Regions from separate parts of the Variovorax sp. Soil_C_39 genome, predicted to be linked through region 1. Evidence: predicted binding sites of a transcription regulator. Region 1 holds the regulator's gene; each other region holds the start of a gene.

Evidence for each region. Region 1 encodes LexA, which represses DNA repair genes until DNA is damaged. Its sites were predicted from a motif close to ACTGTATNNNNATACAGT; they were not measured.
Region 2: the regulator LexA is predicted to act here: its motif matches at 1,206-1,223, upstream of imuA (translesion DNA synthesis-associated protein ImuA).
Region 3: the regulator LexA is predicted to act here: its motif matches at 1,737-1,754, upstream of recA (recombinase RecA).

What each region holds. Positions count from the first base shown of each region.
Region 1 is NZ_JBDGJQ010000002.1:733,422-736,691, forward strand. Features, by position in the region: gene adk (adenylate kinase) at 1-74, shown strand, start outside; gene AC3A6J_RS07535 (asparaginase) at 96-1,103, opposite strand; gene lexA (transcriptional repressor LexA) at 1,175-1,858, shown strand; gene AC3A6J_RS07545 (hypothetical protein) at 2,003-2,374, shown strand; gene AC3A6J_RS07550 (D-2-hydroxyacid dehydrogenase family protein) at 2,467-3,270, shown strand, end outside.
Region 2 is NZ_JBDGJQ010000007.1:187,177-190,446, forward strand. Features, by position in the region: gene AC3A6J_RS19160 (Y-family DNA polymerase) at 1-400, opposite strand, end outside; gene imuA (translesion DNA synthesis-associated protein ImuA) at 369-1,190, opposite strand; gene AC3A6J_RS19170 (CmcJ/NvfI family oxidoreductase) at 1,364-2,200, shown strand; partial or broken gene AC3A6J_RS19175 (DsbA family protein) at 2,197-2,843, shown strand; gene AC3A6J_RS19180 (LysR substrate-binding domain-containing protein) at 2,814-3,270, opposite strand, start outside.
Region 3 is NZ_JBDGJQ010000005.1:231,635-234,904, forward strand. Features, by position in the region: gene AC3A6J_RS15365 (hypothetical protein) at 1-425, shown strand, start outside; gene AC3A6J_RS15370 (response regulator) at 447-1,121, opposite strand; gene AC3A6J_RS15375 (MarR family winged helix-turn-helix transcriptional regulator) at 1,188-1,673, opposite strand; gene recA (recombinase RecA) at 1,818-2,927, shown strand; gene recX (recombination regulator RecX) at 2,975-3,270, shown strand, end outside.

The DNA.
Region 1 (3,270 bases):
AGTACCGCGCCATCAAGGGCGTCGGTACGGTCGACGAGATCACGCAGCGCGCATTGGCGGCCCTGAGCAGCTGAGCGCCGCGCCGGCGCTGCGGTTCAGGCGGCGTCTTCTTTTCCCCTTCCCAGCAGTTCGAGCATCAACGCAACGCGCGCCTTGACCGGCGTCAGCGCGCCCGCATCGCGCAGCCGGTCGTCGGGCCGCGGCAGAATGCGGCCGCTCGCGCAACGCGTGGCGCGCAACACCGGGATACCAGCCTGTTCCGCGCGCACGGCAGCAGCCTCGAGCGTCTGGTGCAGTGTGCCATTGCCGGTGGCCGCCACGACCAGTCCGCGGACCGGCTCGGCGACGCCGCCGGCGCGCTCCTGGCACAGCAGGTCGATCAGCGCGCCGCTGGCGCCGGCATGGCTCATGACGATCTCGACCCGCGGCCACCCTGCCGCCGCGACCGCTCCCGCGACCGCGCGCAGCCCTACGCCAGCGCCGCCCGGCACGGCGCCGGGCCAGTCCCGCAGGCGCCGAACCACACCCTCTTCCACGTAGGCGACCGGGCCGGCGTCGCCCGATGCAAACGCATCAGGACGGTACGTGTGCACCTTCTGGACGTCGAGCGCACCATGCACCGTGCCGGCACAGACCACAGTCGTCCCTTTCGCGCCCGTCGCGCCGGCGACCGCGACGGCATCGCGCAGGTTCTGCGGGCCATCGGGCGAGAGGGAGCTTGCCGGGCGCATGGCGCAGGTCAACACGATCGGCTTGGCCGGCGCGAGCACCGAGTGGAGGAAGAAGGCCGTCTCCTCGATGGTGTCGGTGCCATGGGTGACCACCACGCCCGCCACGTCAGGCTCGGCGAGCCACACAGCGCAGCGCTCGGCGAGTTGCAGCCAGACGTCAAAGCCCATGTCCTTGCTGTCGAGCTGGGCAACCTGCTCGGCCACGAGCGCAAAGCCCGCGGGGGCACCGATGCCGCCAAGCAGATCGGCCACCACGACCTCGCCCGCGGTGTAACCGATGTTGTCGCCGTCATCGGCGGCGCGGCCTGCGATGGTGCCGCCCGTGCCCAACACCACGATACGCCGCACACCAGGACCTGATGAATTCACCATGCTTGCCAACTTTTAAAAACTGGTTAAAAATACAGTTACTGGATATCTAGCCAGTGCCGCAAGGAACCACTATGCAGTTTGCCGTGAAGCTTACCGCCCGCCAGCAACAGATCCTGGACTTGATCCAGAGCGCCATCGCACGCACTGGCGCGCCACCCACGCGCGCCGAGATCGCCAACGAACTCGGCTTCAAATCCGCGAACGCGGCCGAGGAGCATCTGCAGGCGCTGGCCCGCAAGGGCGTGATCGAACTCGTCAGCGGCACCTCGCGCGGCATCCGGCTCAAGGGCGACGCGCTGCGCTCGCTCAACGAGACCCGGCACCGCGAAGGCGGGCAGTTCTCGCTCTCGCTGCCCGGCATGGCGCAGCTCGCGCTGCCGCTCATCGGCCGCGTGGCCGCGGGCTCGCCGATCCTCGCGCAGGAGCACGTCGACCAGACCTACTACGTCGAAAACACCCTGTTCCAGCAGCAGCCCGACTACCTGCTCAAGGTGCGCGGCATGTCGATGCGCGACGCCGGCATCATGGACGGCGACCTGCTCGCGGTGCAAGCCACCAAGGAAGCCCGCAACGGCCAGATCGTGGTGGCCCGCCTCGGCGACGAAGTCACTGTCAAGCGCCTCAAGCGCAACAAGCAGGTGATCGAGCTGCACGCTGAAAACCCCGACTATCCGACCATCGTGGTCCAGCCCGGCGAGCCGTTCGAGATCGAGGGCCTTGCCGTGGGCCTGATCCGCAACACCATGCTGATGTAGCCGCCAAACCGGCTGCTGACAACCGAAACCATCCATCCAGCCGCAACAGGTGGCGGGCGTATGGCGCAACTGGCGCCATCACCCTGTTGCGTCCGGCGAAAGCAATCCTGCCTGTGTTCAACCTCAAACCTTCTTGGAGTTCACATGGGAATCGCCCTTCTCGCTATCGTTGACCTTTGGATGCCGCTGCAGTCGCTGGCCAGCCGGTTGCTGCCCGCGCGCAGTGCCCGCCACCGCGATGGCCGTGCTGCGTCCGCAGGCTTGCATGGCGGCCTCGTCGTTCGCCCTGCCTGCGCGGCCCGGCCCCATGCCCAGGCGGCACCCAAGGCCGCTGCCGCGCCTGCACGGCCGCTGCGCGTGATCCGCGTGGTCGATCACCAGGGCGAAAAACGCAGCACCAACCGGATGGTGATTTCGGGGCGTATGGCCGATGTCTGCGCCGAGCTCGACCGGCTCGCCGCGCTCGAGGCCATGGAAGCCGTGAGTGCCGCACCGCGGTCCGCGCACCTGCACTGAGCCCGTGCACGCCCCGGTGACTTTCCCCGGGGCCGGGTATCCAAACGTTCAGGCGCGCGCCGTGCCAGTGCTGCGAGGCACAATTGCACGCCATGAATATTGTGATCCTCGACGATTACCAGGACGCCGTGCGCAAGCTGCGCTGCGCCGCCAAGCTCGACGCCTACGCCGCCAAGGTCTACACCAACACCGTGAAAGGCATCGGCCAGCTCTCGGTGCGCCTGAAAGACGCCGACGTGATCGTGCTGATCCGGGAGCGCACCCACATCTCGCGGCAGCTGATCGAGAAGCTGCCCCGGCTCAAACTCATTTCCCAGACCGGCCGCGTCGGCGGCCACATCGACGTCGCGGCCTGCACCGAGCGCGGCGTGGCTGTGGCCGAGGGCAGCGGCTCGCCGCAGGCGCCCGCCGAACTCACCTGGGCGCTGATCATGGCGGCCATGCGCCGGCTGCCGCAGTACATCAGCAACCTCAAGCACGGCGCGTGGCAGCAGTCGGGTCTCAAGTCGGCGTCGATGCCGCCCAACTTCGGGCTCGGCTCGGTGCTCAAGGGCAAGACGCTCTGCATCTGGGGCTATGGTCGCATCGGCCAACTGGTGGCGCGCTACGGCCAGGCGTTCGGCATGCAGGTCGTGATCTGGGGCCGCGAGGCGAGCTGCGCCAAGGCGCGTTCCGACGGCTTCCAGGTGGCGCAGAACCGCCAGGAGTTCTTTGCCGCGGCCGACGTGCTGTCGGTGCACCTGCGGCTCAACGAAGAGACCGTGGGCCTCGTCACGCTCGAGGACCTCTCGCGCATGAAGCCGACAGCGCTCTTCGTCAACACCTCGCGGGCCGAACTGGTCGAGGCCGATGCGCTGCTCGCCGCCTTGAACCGCGGCCGGCCGGGCCTCGCGGCG
Region 2 (3,270 bases), on a different contig from region 1:
AGCCCAGCCGCGCGAGCAGGTCGAGGTGGCCGCGCGCGGCGCTCAGGGTGTCGAGCGGCAGGCCCGCAGGCAAATCCCGAGGCCGGCGCTCGTTGCGCTCGAACAGGCGCAGCCGCGCGAGCGCGACCAGGCTGGTGGCGCCCTGCGCGCCGCGCATCACGGCGCCGGGCGCGGGGTTCTCGTGGGCCAGCTGGCGCATCAGCGACGTGCGCCCGCCCCACAGGCGTTCGCAGGCCGAGACTTCGAGCATCAGCGCCTCGTCCTGCCAGGCGACATGCGGCGTGTAGCGCAGCGCCCACCAGCCCAGCGCCTCGGGCGTGGGGAGCGTGGCGGCATCCGGCGCGTCGGGCGTGTCCGGCGCGTGAGGCTCAAGCGACCACCGCAATGCGATCCAGTGCATCGGGTCCCCCTTTCCACGCGTCGATGCGCACCACCGTGGCCGACGACGACGGCGCTGCGGCGGCCGGGTCGGCGGGCAGCATGCGGCCCTGCTGCTGCAGGCGCAGCTTGCGGCGCACCCGCGCGGCCGCGAGCAACGCACTCATGCGCTCGTTGCGTGCGGGCAGCACGACGGGCGCAGCCAGCGGCGGGCCGCGCCGCTTGAGGATGTGCAGCGCCATCTGCGAGGTGTCGGCCGGGTCGGTGTCGAGCTGGATGCGCAGCCGCGCGGGCGATGCCCCCTGCGCGGCCGAAGCGGGCCGGCATACGAACAGCAGCACCTCGTGCTGGGCGGCCGCGAGCTGCAGCCGCCGCAGTTCGCCGACGCGGGCCTGCGGCAGCCAGGCCAGCACCGCGGCCACCTCGGCGCAGCGCAGCGCCTGCTCGCAGGCCCAGAGCCGCGCGGGCGGCGCATGGCTCTTGATGCACATGAGCGCCTCGAGTGGCAGGCCCCCGGCCGCGAGCGAGGCGCCGCAGGGCTCGAAGGGCGCGCCGATCAGCACCACGGGACCGCCCCGCGCCTGCACCGCCTGGGCCAGCGCAGGCAGCAGCAGCTGCCAGACATGGGCCTCGGGCGTCGCCTGCAGCAACTCCGTCATCGCGCCCACGGGCCAGCCGCCGCCCGGCAGCTCGGCGTCGAGCGCGGCATGGCCGGTGGCGGCGACCTGGGCGTCGGCCAGGCCGAGCTCGTCGGCATGCCAGACGCCCCGGCCTGCGGCGGCGGAGAAGGAGTCGAGTGAAGGAAGACCCATGGTGATTGCGATTTAACTGTATTTTCATACAGTATTTGCCGCATTGGCAAGCGGCGGAAACCTTCTTTTCGGACGCCTTTCTCACATTCCTATGACTCATGTCACACGGACCAGAAAGCGTTTGAACGCCGACCGAGGCTCCGCTCCAATGCCTCTTTCGAAGGAGCCCCGCAATGACACCCAGCACCCCCATCACCGCCGGCCTCAATTACCTGCAGCCCGATGCGCTGCGACCTTTCAGCTACACCTTCCCGCCGCCGCCCGGCACGCCTTGGGAAAGTGGCCGCTATGCACTACACGCTGTGCCGATCGCGGATGCGCGCACGGCCACCGAGCCGCCGCGCATCGAACGCGAAGGCTTCGAACTGCGTGATGCGCCGACCGCCGTTTCGAACTTCCTGGACGACAACGAGGTCGCGGCCGTGTACCACCGCGAGGTGGCCGAACTGGCGCTCGCGGTCACTGGCGGCAGCCGCGCCCATGTGTTCGACCACCTGGTGCGCCGCCGCGAGGCCGACCGCACCGCGTTGAGCTTCGGACGGCGCGGTGCCGACGGCCGGGCCGCGGCCAACGGCCGCATCCACAACGACTACACCGAAGAGTCGGGCCGGCGCCGGCTCGCGCTGGTGCTCGGCGATACCGCCGAGGCGGCTTCGGTGCGGCGCTACTGCATCGTGAACGTGTGGCGCTCGATCCGCGGGCCCGTGCTCGACACGCCGCTGGCCGTTTGCGACGCGCGTTCGGTAATGGCCGCAGACCTGGTGAGCGCCGAGGTGCGCTACCCGCGCCGCACCGGCGAGATCTACCTGGCCACGCATTCGCCGGCGCATCGCTGGTCGTATTTCTCGGCGATGGACCGGCACGAGGCACTGGTCTTCAAGCAGTACGACGCGCAACTCGGCGGCGTCTCGCGCTTCACGCCGCATGCGGCCTTCGACCACCCCGACGCGCCGGCCGACGCGCCGCTGCGCGAGAGCATCGAGGCGCGCTGCCTGGTGGTGTTCGAATGACGTCGCCGCAAGCCCGCCCGGCGCTCGACTTCTGGTTCGACTTCGGCAGCAATTACAGCTATCTCAGCACCATGCGCATCGAGGAAGAGGCGGCCCGGCGCGGCATCGACATTCGCTGGCAGCCCTTTCTGCTGGGACCGATCTTCCGTTCCTTCGGCTGGGCCACGTCGCCCTTCGTGCTGCAGAAGGAAAAGGGCGACTACATGTGGAAGGACATGGCCCGCCAGTGCCGCAAGTACGACCTGCCATGGACGCAGCCCACGCGGTTTCCGAGAGCCGCCGTGCTGCCGCTGCGCATTGCGCTGGTGGGCGCATCGCAGCCGTGGATCGGCGCGTTCTGCCGCCGCACGATGGCGATGAACTTTGCGGACGACCGCGACATCGATTCGCCGCATGCGATGCGCGACGTGCTGGCCGCGCTCGGCCTGCCCGCGCACCGCATCCTCGAGGAAGCGGCTTCCGATGCGAACAAGGGGCCCTGCGGCGACAGACGGAAACCGCTGCAGAGGAAGGCATCTTCGGCGCGCCCACCTTCTTTGCAGGCAACGAGATGTTCTGGGGCAACGACCGGCTCGACGATGCGATGGACTTCATCGCACCCGGCGCGGACTGCTCAGGCGCTGGCGGCCCCGGCCGCGCTTGAACGCCCGGCCTCTTCCAGAAGCCAGGCAGCCACATGACGCACCTCTTCGCGCGGCGTGCCGTCGGCCTGGACCAGCCAGTAAGCGTGGCCCGAAGGCTGCACCGGCGCGAGCGTTGCCACGCGCACGAGCCGCTTGTCGGCAAGCAGCGGCCCGATGAGTTCGAGCCGCCCGAGCGCCACGCCCTGCCCCGCCAGCGCGGCCTGGATCAGCTGGTCGTACTGGTTGAAATGCAGCGCGGCCTGCGGCCGGGCATCGGCCCAGCCGGCCGAGGCCAGCCAGCCGCGCCACTGCAGCCACGGATGCTGCGGATCGTCGAAGTCGAGCAGGCACAGGTCCGTGAAGGCCGCAGCGCCATCGAGGGCGGTGAGCCCAAGCGACGGATGCGCCACCGGCGCCACCGTTTCGCCGAAGAGCCGCAATGCACCG
Region 3 (3,270 bases), on a different contig from region 1:
GGCCCTTCGAATACGAGGTCAGCAACGCATTGGCCGTTTCGCAGGAAAGTGTCCTTGGTCGTTGGTCCAGTTTGGACAAGAACGAGTCTCTCAGCATTTCTATCGATGTCGGCGCGCAAGGCGCTTTCACGGGAGAGACAGCGGGCGAGCAGATTGGCGTCTGCCGTATCTCGGGCGCGATCACGCAGGCGCAGCCCGGCACGGCCAAGAACATGTATGGCTTTACCATGAATGCGGTGGATGCCAGCAACAGCGACAGCGAGAAATGCCTGCTGATAACGGACGCCGCCTATCAGGGTCCGGCTGCTATTGCATTTTCTGCCGCTGGCTTCTATGACATCAACGGCTACTATCGAAACATCGTGTTCCTGGCTCGAAATCGGAAGGGGGGCATGTTCTGGGCCGCCCTGCGCAAACAGCGGTGAGGCCGCAGAAGATCCAGGGCATCAACCTTGGATCTTCTCCAGACAGTAGCCCAGTCCGCGCACCGTCGCGATGCGCACCGGTCCCTTCTCGATCTTCTTGCGCAGCCGGTGGATGTAGACCTCGATCGCGTTGAGGCTCACTTCCTCGCCCCATTCGCAGAGGCGCTCCACCAACTGGTCCTTGCTGACGAGGCGCCCGGCGCGCTGCAACAGCACCTCGAGCAGGCCGAGTTCGCGCGCCGAGAGTTCGACCATCTTGCCTTCGATGGTGGCGACGCGGCCGGCCTGGTCGTAGACCAGCGGGCCGTGGCGAATGGTGTTGCTGGTGGCGCCCATGCCGCGCCGCGTGAGCGCCCGCACGCGCGCCTCGAGCTCCTGCAGGCTGAACGGCTTGGCCATGTAGTCGTCGGCGCCATGGTCCAGGCCCTTGACGCGTTCCTCCACGCTGTCGGCGGCGGTGAGCACCAGCACCGGCAATTGCGAACCGCGTGCGCGCAGGCGCTTGAGGATCTCGATGCCGTGCAGGCTCGGCAGGCCGAGGTCGAGGATCAGCAGGTCGAACTCGTTGTGCGTCATGAGCGCGGTATCGGCCTGCGAGCCGTTCGCCACGTGGTCGACCGCCGCGCCGGAGGTGCGCAGGCTGCGCAGCAGGGCGTCGGCCAGCACCTGGTCATCCTCCGCAATCAGAATCCGCATGCGCCACCTCCGGCCGGTTCGGGCGCCGCGCTGGCGCCCTTCACATTTGTATGTCTCCGGCCGAGTCTAGCCCGCTGTGTAGGCTTCGAGACCGATGGTTACCACGGTGGCGACGTCATGGCCGACGCTGTCGCGGAACTCGCGTTCGGCCTGCGTCACGGCACTGCGGAAGGCGTCGAGCCAGGCCAGCCCGTCGGCGGTGAAGCGCACGCGACGCGCCCGCGCGTCGAGCGGATCGGGCCCGCGCGTGACCAGTCCCCAGGCCTCGCACTGGTCCACCAGGGCGCCCATGGCCTGCTTGGTCATGCCCGCGCGGTCGGCCAGGTCGGTGAGGCGTGAACCCTCGCGCGCCAGGTGCCGGGTGATGTGGATGTGTGCGGCACTCACCTGCGCGCGCGCCGCGAGGTTCGAGAGCGCCAGCGGCACCTCGACGTCGTGCGCCATGAGTTCGAGCACGCGCGCGTCGAAGCGCCGCATGGCGTGGCCCAGCAGGCGACCCAAATGGGTCTGTCGCCATGCGTCGGGGTCGGGGGGGAATGCAATGTCGGCCACGGGCAAATGGTAAAGCAAACTGACCAAAAAATGGGTTTACTCGAATTCACCAAGCCCTACACTACTGTTCAAGCATCCAGCCTGTGATTAAAAGCAGAGCGCTGGCAGTCGCACACAAGTCATTGATTTTTCAGGAGTTTCCACATGGACACAGTCGTCAAGGGCGCAAGCATCTCGGTCGCCAACAGTGAAAAGGCCAAGGCCCTGCAGGCCGCACTGGCGCAGATCGAAAAGCAGTTCGGCAAGGGCACGATCATGCGGCTCGGCGAAGGCGAAGCGCTCGAAGACATCCAGGTGGTCTCCACCGGCTCGCTGGGCCTGGACATCGCCCTGGGCGTCGGCGGCCTGCCGCGCGGCCGCGTGATCGAGATCTACGGCCCGGAATCGTCGGGCAAGACCACGCTCACGCTGCAGGTCATCGCCTCCATGCAGAAGCAGGCCGGTACCTGCGCCTTCGTCGATGCCGAGCACGCGCTCGACGTGCAATACGCCCAGAAGCTCGGCGTGAACCTGTCCGACCTGCTGATCAGCCAGCCCGATACCGGCGAGCAGGCGCTCGAGATCGTCGATTCGCTGGTGCGTTCGGGCGCGGTCGACCTGATCGTGATCGACTCGGTCGCCGCGCTCACGCCCAAGGCCGAAATCGAAGGCGAAATGGGCGATTCCCTGCCCGGCCTGCAGGCCCGTCTGATGAGCCAGGCGCTGCGCAAGCTCACCGCCACGATCAAGAAGACCAACTGCATGGTCATCTTCATCAACCAGATCCGCATGAAGATCGGCGTGATGTTCGGCTCGCCCGAAACCACCACCGGCGGCAATGCGCTGAAGTTCTACGCCTCGGTGCGCCTCGACATCCGCCGCATCGGCACCATCAAGAAGGGCGACGAGGCCATCGGCAACGAAACCAAGGTCAAGGTGGTGAAAAACAAGGTGTCGCCGCCCTTCAAGACGGCCGAGTTCGACATCCTGTTCGGCGAGGGCATCAGCCGCGAGGGCGAGATCATCGACATGGGCGTCACAGCCAAGATTCTCGACAAGTCGGGCGCCTGGTACGCCTACAACGGCGAGAAGATCGGCCAGGGCCGCGACAACGCGCGCGAGTTCCTGCGCGAGAACCCCGAGCTGTCGCGCGAGATCGAGAACAAGGTGCGCGAGTCGCTGGGCATTCCACTGCTGGCGGCCGATGCCGACGCGCTGCCGCCCGAAAAGGCCGAGAAGCCTGCGAAGGCGGCCAAGGCCGACAAGGGCGAGTAAGGCGAGGGTGCACGGCCGTTACAGGCCGTGCACGCGAAAAGAGACGCATGGCTTTTGGTGCTCCTTCCCTCAAAGGCCGGGCGCTGCGGCTCCTGAGCCAGCGCGAGCATTCGCGCGCGGAACTCGAACGCAAGCTGGCAAAGCACGAGGAAGAGCCCGGCACGCTGGCCCGCGCGCTCGATGAACTCGCCGCCAAGGACTTCATCAGCGAGCCGCGGGTGGTGGCTTCGGTGCTGCACCAGCGTGCCGCGCGCTCGGGCGCATTGAAGGTGCGGCAGGAGCTGCAAGCCAAGGGCATCGCGCCCGAAGCCATCGCCCAGGCGGTGGCAAGCTTGCAGGACAC